3 regions of the Pseudomonas sp. No.21 genome follow, and region 1 is predicted to be linked to each of the others. Evidence: predicted binding sites of a transcription regulator. Region 1 holds the regulator's gene; each other region holds the start of a gene.
What was found. The regulator sigma-54, encoded in region 1, starts transcription at its own class of promoters, with help from an activator protein. The targets are predictions, from matches to a motif close to ANTGGCATNNANNTTGCTNT.
Positions count from the first base shown of each region.

Region 2: ACYJSS_RS09685 (CmpA/NrtA family ABC transporter substrate-binding protein) is a predicted target of sigma-54. The motif match lies at 1,616-1,635, and genes of this name have one in related genera.
Region 3: glnK (P-II family nitrogen regulator) is a predicted target of sigma-54. The motif match lies at 1,830-1,849, and genes of this name have one in related genera.

Region 1 covers NZ_BAAJNO010000006.1:283,440-286,709, reverse strand. Annotated here, with positions in the region: gene rapZ (RNase adapter RapZ) at 1-311, opposite strand, end outside; gene ptsN (PTS IIA-like nitrogen regulatory protein PtsN) at 321-785, opposite strand; gene hpf (ribosome hibernation-promoting factor, HPF/YfiA family) at 799-1,107, opposite strand; gene ACYJSS_RS14455 (RNA polymerase factor sigma-54) at 1,190-2,689, opposite strand; gene lptB (LPS export ABC transporter ATP-binding protein) at 2,831-3,270, opposite strand, start outside.
Region 2 covers NZ_BAAJNO010000004.1:275,600-278,869, forward strand. Annotated here, with positions in the region: gene acnB (bifunctional aconitate hydratase 2/2-methylisocitrate dehydratase) at 1-574, shown strand, start outside; gene ACYJSS_RS09680 (YgdI/YgdR family lipoprotein) at 1,355-1,564, shown strand; gene ACYJSS_RS09685 (CmpA/NrtA family ABC transporter substrate-binding protein) at 1,757-2,971, shown strand; gene ACYJSS_RS09690 (ANTAR domain-containing response regulator) at 2,987-3,270, shown strand, end outside.
Region 3 covers NZ_BAAJNO010000005.1:339,543-342,812, reverse strand. Annotated here, with positions in the region: gene ACYJSS_RS12490 (endonuclease) at 1-815, opposite strand, end outside; partial or broken gene ACYJSS_RS12485 (magnesium chelatase domain-containing protein) at 1,144-1,338, opposite strand; gene ACYJSS_RS12480 (accessory factor UbiK family protein) at 1,374-1,637, opposite strand; gene glnK (P-II family nitrogen regulator) at 2,047-2,385, shown strand; gene ACYJSS_RS12470 (ammonium transporter) at 2,420-3,270, shown strand, end outside.

The DNA.
Region 1 (3,270 bases):
GTTTCGGAGAAGCGCTTGAGCAGGGTCTCGTCATCCGCGTCCAGGTACAGCACGTCGCATTGGATATGGCGGGTGCGGGCTTCTTCGAGCAATTCGGGGAAGCGCTTGAGCTGGCTGGGCAGGTTGCGTGCGTCGATGGACACGGCGACCTGCGGATGCAGCAGTTCGGTCTGCAGCAGGGCGCGCTCGGCCAGTTCGGGGAGGAGGCCGGCGGGCAGGTTGTCGATGCAGTAGAAACCGTTGTCCTCGAGGACGTCGAGGGCGGTGCTCTTGCCTGAGCCTGAACGGCCGCTGACGATGATCAGGCGCATGGCAAGGTCCTAGCGTCCGTTCTGGACGTCCACTACCACCTGATACAGGCTGTCGCTGCTCTGCGCCACGCGCAGGCGGTCGCGCACTTCGGTGCGGTCCAGCATGCTGGCGATCTGGCGGAGCAATTCCAGGTGCTCGTCGGTAGCGGCTTCGGGGACCAGCAGTACGAACAGCAGGTCCACCGGGGCGCCGTCGATGGCGTCGAAGTCGACGGGGGCCTCCAGGCGCAGCACGGCGCTGATGGGCGCGGCGCAGCCGGGAAGCCGGCAATGGGGGATGGCGATACCGTTGCCGAAACCTGTCGAGCCGAGTTTCTCCCGGGCGATCAGGCTTTCGAAGATATCTTGCGAGTCGAGGTCGGGAAGTTCGCGAGCAACCAGGTTGGCGATCTGTTCCAGGACACGTTTTTTGCTGCCGCCCGGCACGTTCACGAGGGAACGGCCGGGGGTCAGGATTTGCTCAAGTCGGATCATAGGAAGGGGAATGTCAGCGGGCGGTTGCGCCCTGCTGGCGGTTCAGCTGCTTTTCCTTGTGTTTGATCAGTTGGCGGTCGAGTTTGTCCGTAAGCAGGTCGATGGCCGCGTACATGTCTTCATGCTCCGCATTGGCCACGACCTCGCCACCGGCGATGTGCAGGGTGGCTTCGATCTTCTGCTTCAGTTTCTCCACCTGCATGATCACCTGCACATTGGTGATCTTGTCGAAGTGGCGCTCCAGTCTGTCGAACTTCTCGACGACATAGTCGCGCAGGGCGTCGGTCACATCCAGTTGATGTCCACTGATGTTGACTTGCATACCGCTTTCTCCTTATTGCCCGTGTGTAAGAGACAGGCTAACGGGCCTGCCACCGGAACACTTTGGCGTGGATCAATCCGCGTCACATCAGCCGCTTGCGTTCGCTGGAAGGCGCTATCCCGAGGGATTCCCGGTACTTGGCGACTGTGCGGCGGGCCACTTGGATACCCTGTGCTTCCAGTAAACCAGCGATCTTGCTGTCGCTCAACGGCTTTTTGGCATTTTCCGCCGCGACCAGTTTCTTGATGATCGCGCGGATGGCGGTGGACGAGCATTCACCGCCTTCGGAGGTGCTGACGTGGCTGGAGAAGAAGTATTTCAGCTCGTATATGCCACGGGGGGTGTGCATGAATTTCTGGGTCGTGACGCGCGAAATGGTCGATTCGTGCATGCCCACCGCTTCGGCGATGTCATGCAGCACCAGGGGCTTCATCGCCTCGTCGCCGTATTCGAGGAAACCGCGCTGGTGCTCGACGATCTGGGTCGCCACCTTCATCAGGGTCTCGTTGCGGCTTTGCAGGCTCTTGATGAACCAGCGTGCTTCCTGCAACTGGTTGCGCATGAAGGTGTTGTCGGCGCTCGAGTCGGCGCGGCGGACGAAGCCGGCGTAGTGCGGGTTCACGCGCAGGCGAGGGACGGCTTCCTGGTTCAGTTCCACCAGCCAGCGCTCGTTGTGCTTGCGCACGATGACATCCGGCACGACGTACTCGGGTTCGCTGGCTTCGATCTGCGAGCCGGGACGCGGATTGAGACCCTGGATCAGCTCGATCACCTGGCGCAGCTCATCTTCCTTGAGCTTCATGCGGCGCATCAGCTGGCTGTAGTCGCGACTGCCCAGCAGGTCGAGATAGTCGCCCGCCAGGCGTTGGGCCTCGCTCAGCCATGGGGTCTTGGCCGGCAACTGGCGCAGCTGCAGGAGCAGGCATTCGCGCAGGTCGCGAGCGCCGACACCCGCCGGCTCGAACTGCTGGATACGACGCAGGACAACCTCGACTTCGTCGAGCTCGACCTCGAGCTCGGGGTCGAAGGCCTCCACGACTTCCTCGAGGGTTTCCTCCAGGTAGCCGTCATTGTTGATGCAGTCGATGAGGGTGACGCCGATCAGGCGATCGGTATCGGACATGGGCGCCAGGTTGAGCTGCCACAGCAGGTGGCTCTGCAGGCTCTCGCCGACCGAGGTGCGGGAGGTGAAATCCCATTCGTCATCATCGGAGCTGGGCAGGCTGCTGGCGCTGGTCTGGTAGACGTCTTCCCAGGCGGTGTCCACGGGCAGCTCACTGGGGATGCGCTCGTGCCACTCGCCGTCTTCGAGGCTCTCGCTCTCGGAAGTGGGAACGCTGGATTCCTGGAAGCTGGATTCCTGGCTGGCGGAGTTGGGCTGCTGCTCGCTTTCGGCCATGGGGTCGGAGTTGTCGAAGTCCTCTCCTTCCTCCTGGCGTTCGAGCATGGGATTGGACTCCAGTGCCTCCTGGATTTCCTGCTGCAGATCCAGGGTGGACAGTTGGAGTAGGCGGATGGCCTGTTGCAGCTGCGGGGTCATCGTCAGCTGCTGGCCCATCTTCAGGACTAGCGATGGTTTCATGGCAGGGGGCTTAGCACCTTATTCGCCGGCGCGCATGCGCCATCCACTACAGGGCGCCGAGGCGCCACCAGGAAGCAAATTATATGCCTGACCTTGAATGATTTTTCTACTGCTCGCAACTTCTGCGTGCAGGGCTGGCCTTCAGAGGCGGAATTCGTGCCCCAGGTAGACTTCCTTGACCAGCTGGTTGGCCAGGATCTCTTCCGCACTGCCTTCGGCGATGAGTTGGCCGTCATTCACGATGTAGGCGGTTTCGCAGATGTCCAGGGTCTCGCGGACGTTGTGGTCGGTGATCAGCACGCCGATCCCCTTCGCCTTGAGGTGGTGGATGATCTGCTTGATGTCGCCCACGGAGATGGGGTCGACACCGGCAAAGGGTTCGTCGAGCAGGATGAACTTGGGGGCAGTGGCCAGGGCGCGGGCGATCTCGACGCGACGGCGTTCACCACCGGACAGGCTCATGCCGATGCTGTCGCGGATGTGGCTGATGTGGAATTCCTGCAGCAGGCTCTCCAGCTCGCGATGGCGGCCGGCGCGGTCGAGCTCCTTGCGGGTCTCGAGAATGGCCATGATGTTGTCGG
Region 2 (3,270 bases), on a different contig from region 1:
CGTGAAGGAGCCGGTTCTCTGCGCTCCGAACGACCCGGACGATGCCCGCCTGCTCTCCACCGTCGCCGGCGACAAGATCGACGAAGTGTTCATCGGTTCCTGCATGACCAACATCGGCCACTTCCGCGCTGCCGGTAAGCTGCTGGACAAGGTCAAGGGCTCGATTCCGACCCGCCTGTGGCTGTCGCCGCCGACCAAGATGGACCAGCACCAGCTGACCGAGGAAGGCTACTACGGCATCTACGGCAAGGCCGGCGCGCGCATGGAAATGCCGGGCTGCTCGCTGTGCATGGGTAACCAGGCACGCGTGGCGTCGAACTCCACCGTGGTTTCGACCTCCACCCGCAACTTCCCGAACCGTCTGGGCGATGGCGCCAACGTCTACCTGGCCTCCGCCGAACTGGCGGCAGTCGCGTCCATCCTGGGCAAGCTGCCGACCGTCGAGGAGTACATGGAGTACGCGAAGAACATCGACAGCATGGCGGCCGACGTCTACCGCTACCTGTCCTTCGACCAGATCGCCGAGTACCGCGAAGCCGCTGCGAACGCCAAGATCCCGGTCGTTCAAGCCTAAGCCTCACCGGCCATGAAGAAGCCCCGCCCCGTGCGGGGCTTTTTCATGGGCGCGATTTGCGCCGAGCACCACACTCACAAACCCCGTGGGAGCGAATTCATTGGCTCTGTCTGCGCTAGCTGGTGTGGTTTTAATGCAAGCGCTCAAGCACGGCCCTTTCCGGGCGCCCAAGGGTTCGTGCCACCTCCGCCGCATGGGTTTCGCTTCGCTCTACACCATCCTACGAAAGCCACCAGCCGCGGTGTACACCCGCTGGTGATGCGCACATCGATGTGAGGATTCGAGTGAAGAAAGTTGGAGCAGCCGCCAACGCCCCTTCCCAGGAGGCCGAGCGAATCGTCGTGAAACGAAGCGAAGCGTAGTAACAGCCGAAGGCTGGCCCGAAGGGCGAGCGTAGCGAGTAACGATGATGGAGCGAGGGGAGTCTGGCGAAGCCAGACCCGTATGGAGGGGCAAGTTTTTTGGTTCCTTTTCACCGGGCTGGCGTTCCAGCGATTGGAAAAGGGACTCGCCCGGGGGGGCGAAACCAGAAGCACCAGCAAAGCTCGGCAATCAGCTGGACTCAAATCTTCTAGCAACACTTAACGCAGACATAGCCAATTCATTCGCGAAACGCTTCGCTGCCCCAGGTCCGTCGAACCGAGAACCGAACCGAAGAAACGCCACCTCGCCGAACCGTGCCGCACACCACGAATTCGCCCTCCCCCGCCTTGCCAGCCCACCGCCAGCGGCTATGTTCCAAGGAGAAGCGCCCAACCGCTCATTCCAAGGAGTAACACCATGAAGCACTGGATCCTCATCGCCCTCTGCCTGGTCGGCCTCTCCGGCTGCTCCAGCGAATACCTGATCAACACCACCGACGGCCAGATGCTCACCAGCGATGGCAAGCCGCAGCTGGACGAAGACACCGGCATGCTCGAATTCGAGGACAGCGAAGGCCGCAAGCAGCAGATCCCGCAGACCCAGGTGAAGCAGATCATCGAACGCTGATCCGCCCCGCTCCACTCAGCCCCCGCTCCGGCGGGGGCTTTGCTTTCTGCCCCTGGCACATCGCTTGCTTCGTCACTCGCATCAGGCCCGCTCCAACGGCGGGGCGGGCCGCCGGACAATGGCGTCGTCATCGGTCATCGCACCCCGCGATAGACCGGGGCGGCGCCTTTTCGTTGATGGGATGGCGACAGCATGAGCGACGACCGACTGCACACACGCAATGACAACCTGGCCTGGGTCACCGGCAGCGATGCACCGGAAAAGAGCACGCTGGATCTCGGCTTCATGGCCCTCACCGACTCGGCCTCGCTGGTCGTCGCCGCCACCCAGGGCTTCGCCCAACCCTATGGCCTGACCCTCAACCTCAAGCGCCAGGCCTCCTGGGCCACCCTGCGCGACAAGCTGCTGGCCGGCGAGCTGGACGCCGCCCAGGCACTCTATGGCCAGGTCTACGGCATCCACCTGGGCATCGGCGGCAGCGCCACCGCCATGGCCATCCTCATGGGCCTGTGCCAGAACGGCCAGGCCATCAACCTCTCCGAACCCCTGCGGCGCGCTGGCGTGACCACTGCCGAGGCACTGGCCGCCCACGTGCGCCAGGGTGGTGCACGGCTGACCTTCGCCCAGACCTTCCCCACCGGCACCCACGCCATGTGGCTCGCCTACTGGCTGGCCGCCCATGGCATCCACCCGCTGCACGACGTCAACAGCGTGGTGGTGCCACCCTCGCAGATGGTCGCCCACCTCCAGGCCGCGCGCATCGACGGCTTCTGCGCCGGCGGCCCCTGGGGCGCCCTGGCGGTGGACCAGAGTCAGGGCTTCACCCTCGCCACCAGCCAGATGATCTGGCCCGACCACCCGGAGAAGGTCCTCGGCGTCACCGCCGCCTTCGCCGAGGCCTACCCGAACACCGCCCGCGCCCTGACCATGGCCGTGCTCGAAGCCAGCCGCTTCATCGAACAGAGCGAGGAAAACCGCCGCAGCGCGGCACAACTCATCAGCGGCGCCGAGTACGTCGACGCACCGCTCTCGGCCATCGAGCCGCGCTTCCTCGGCCACTACCGCGACGGCCTGGGCAACGCCTGGGAAGACGCCCACCCGCTGCGCTTCTTCGACGGTGGCCGGGTCAACATGCCCTACCTCTCCGACGGCATCTGGTTCATGACCCAGTTCCGCCGCTGGGGCCTCTTGCGCGATGACCCGGACTACCTCGGCGTCGCCCGCCAGGTGCAGCGCCTCGACCTCTATCGCCAGGCCGCCGAGGCCCTTGGCATCGAAGTCCCCGGGCCGATGCGCAGCGCCACGCTGATGGACGGCATCACCTGGGATGGCAGCGACCCGGCCGGCTACGCGCGCGGTTTCCGCCTGCACGCCCTCGCCGGCACACCCTCCGCCCTCGCCCTGTAACCGGACGGCCACCCTATGCTGCGCATCCTGCTGATCAACGACACCGCGAAGAAAGTCGGTCGTCTTCGCACCGCCCTGGTCGAAGCCGGCTTCGAGGTCATCGACGAATCCGGGCTGACCATCGACCTGCCCGCACGGGTCGAGGCCGTGCGCCCCGATGTCGTGCTCATCGACACCGAATCCCCGGGGCGCGATGTCATGGAACAGGTGGTGCTGGTCAGCCGCGACCAGCCCCGCCCCATCGTCATGTTCACCGACGAGCACGACCTCGGCGTCATGCGCCAGGCCATCCAGGCCGG
Region 3 (3,270 bases), on a different contig from region 1:
CCGACGATGATGCCGCTGACGGCAACGGCTTGAGGCGCTACTGGCGCAGCCTTGCGAGCAACCAGTTGAGTCACGAGACCTTCACGTGAGGGCTTGTGACCCAAGGTCCAGGAACGCTCTCCGGTTACGAAAGGGTTGCCGTGGCCCATTACCGCCGCTGTGCGGCTTTCCCAACTTTTCTCCCAGGTAGAAACAGGGTGCTGTCGATCCCAGGCCATGAGCAGTTGCTGCTGCTTTCGGGACATGGACAGGCCATAACGGTCGTACATGTAGAAAGTCGCCCGCGCGACCAGCCCTTTGACTGCATTCCGAGGCTCTGCAGCGCGCGCACGGAAGTCGACCTTGGTAATGCAAGCGCCGTACTGTGAGACGCTACCGCTTACCATGCCGTATTGGTAGTTGCTGCGGTCGCCGTTCACTTCGCCTACGGCGGGGTAGAGGTTGAACAGATCAGCTTCCATAGCCCTGAACACAGGGTCATCGGCTACGCAGTTTTTCCGGCCCCCATTCTGCCAACACTGACGCTGGTGCCCGAACACCCAGGCTGGAACAATGTGCTCCCACTCAATGCGGTCAGCCCGCGACTGCTGCTTGCGGGTTTCATACCCGCAGGACTCCGGATTAATCCTGCCGCCAGACTTCCCAGCCCAATCCCACTTGCAACCACAGTAGAGCTCGCCATCTGCGCTCTGGGCACGATCGAAGAAGATCTTCTGCTTGGCCACTACCTTCGCCGCTGTGAAGTTTGAAGGCGGCTCGCCCAGAGCGGTGATCGAGAAGAGTAAGGCGAGGGCTAAGGTCAGGAAGCGGATCATGGAGGAGGCGAGTACCACAGGAAAGGGCGGACATTCTAGAATGCCGGCTCGGGTGCTGTGGAGACAGCACCTCCTCCCGCCTCCTGATTCCAGTGGAAGTCGTTACTGGAGAGGCTGTCGTCTTAGCGCTCGGTCTAGTACCACGCCGGCACGTGCGGCTCGATGTCCTTTTCCCCAACCATCCAGTCCAGCATCGGAGCCGTGCCATAGGCAACCACGCCGCGAAAATTTCACCGCACATGTCGGTACCAGTGGTATCCGGGTCGGCTGAGCGACCATGAAGCCAGCACTCTGCTCAATTTAGCAAAAAAACTGCTTGACGACATTTGATGCGACGCAGCGGGAATTCGAAGCCGCTGGTGAGGATGGCGCTGCGGACGCGGTCCTTGCTCTCCTTCACAGCCGTTTCCGGCAGGCCGACCAGGGCCAGCGAGGGCAGGCCGTTGGTCAGGTGCGCCTCGACCGTGACGGCCGGCGCTTCCACGCCCACCTGGGCGCGGCTGTGAACGAGGGCCAGGGACATGATCACTCCTTGATCGCTGTCACCGGCCGCCGGGGTCATTCGGTCGGCGGCGGTGTCGGCGTGGCTTCGAGCTCGGCGACCTTGGCTTCCAGGGCCTCGAGGCGGGCGCGGGTACGGGCGAGGACGGCCATCTGGCTGTCGAATTCCTCGCGGCTGACCAGGTCGAGCTTGCTGAAGGCGCTCTGCAGCAGGGCTTTGAACTGGGTTTCGAATTCGGCGCGCGGCAGCGGGGTGTCACCGCTGAACAGGCGGGAGGCGTGGGCACCGAGGGCGTCTAGCAGGGCTTTGGGCGGCAGCATGATGGACTTCCATGGACAGGCGGTGCGCAGTCTACCACGGGCGGTGGCGGGCTGATCCGGATGGGCGGCGCACGATTTTTGAGCAACGGCCGATCCTCCGCTGCGCCAAGTTGGTGCGTGTCGTCGGTGCCGCGACGGCCGCCGAGGGGGCATACGGCCAGTATCTGCTTGAAAAGAAGCGCTTTTGACGGAGCTGGCAAGCTTTCTGCTTTAGGGCTCATGACGCATGCACCGATGCAGTACCGGTGTGTCGGGCGAGGCGGGGGAGTGTTTCGCCGGAAGCGGTTGGTTTGCGTTCGAAGTGGCCGAGCCAGGGCGGTTCGACGCGTTACAAAGCCAGACACTGCGCTTAGACTTGAGCCGGGTTCGTTTTTCCTGGGGCAAGTCCACCAATACGGGAGAGAGTTTCATGAAGCTAGTCACTGCCATCATCAAGCCGTTCAAACTCGATGACGTGCGCGAGTCGCTGTCCGAGATCGGCGTGCAGGGCATCACCGTTACCGAGGTCAAGGGCTTCGGTCGCCAGAAGGGTCACACCGAACTGTACCGTGGCGCGGAATACGTGGTCGATTTCCTGCCCAAGGTGAAGATCGATGTCGCCATCGCCGACGATCAGCTGGACCGCGTGATCGAGGCCATCACCAAGGCAGCCAACACCGGCAAGATCGGTGACGGCAAGATCTTCGTCGTCAATCTGGAACAGGCCATCCGTATCCGTACCGGCGAAACCGGCACAGACGCGATCTAAGCCTCCGAACCCCAACGCCCCAGGAGAAAACAACATGACTCTGCGTAAAGCCGCAGGGCTAGGAGCCCTTTTGTCCCTCGTCACCCCCGGCCTGGCCATGGCCGCCGACGAGGTCGTGCTGAACAGTGGTGATACCGCGTGGATGCTGACCGCGACCGCGCTGGTGCTGTTCATGACCATCCCCGGCCTGGCGCTGTTCTACGGCGGCATGGTGCGTTCCAAGAACATCCTCTCGGTAATGATGCAGTGCTTCGCCATCACCGGCCTGATCAGCATCCTCTGGGTCATCTACGGCTACAGCCTGGCCTTCGACACCACCGGGATGGAACAGGGCGTCGTCAACTTCAACTCCTTCGTCGGTGGCTTCGGCAAGGCCTTCCTGTCCGGCCTGACCGTCGACAGCCTGACCTCCGCCTTCCCTGAAAGCGTGTTCATCACCTTCCAGATGACCTTCGCCATCATCACCCCGGCCCTGATCGTCGGTGCCTTCGCCGAGCGCATGAAGTTCTCCGCGATGCTGATCTTCATGGCCATCTGGTTCACCCTGGTATACGCGCCGATCGCCCACATGGTGTGGAGCGGCAACGGTGGCCTGATGTGGGACTGGGGCGTACTGGACTTCGCGGGCGGTACCGTGGTGCACATCAACGCCGGTGTCGCCGGCCTGGTGGCCTGCCTGGTCCTGGGCAAGCGCAAGGGCTACCCGACCACCCCGATGGCCCCGCACAACCTGGGCTACACCCTGGTCGGCGCCGCCATGCTGTGGATCGGCTGGTTCGGCTTCAACGCCGGCTCCGCGGTCGCCGCCAACGGCACGGCCGGCATGGCCATGCTGGTGACCCAGATCGCCACCGCCGCCGCCGCCCTGGGCTGGATGTTCGCCGA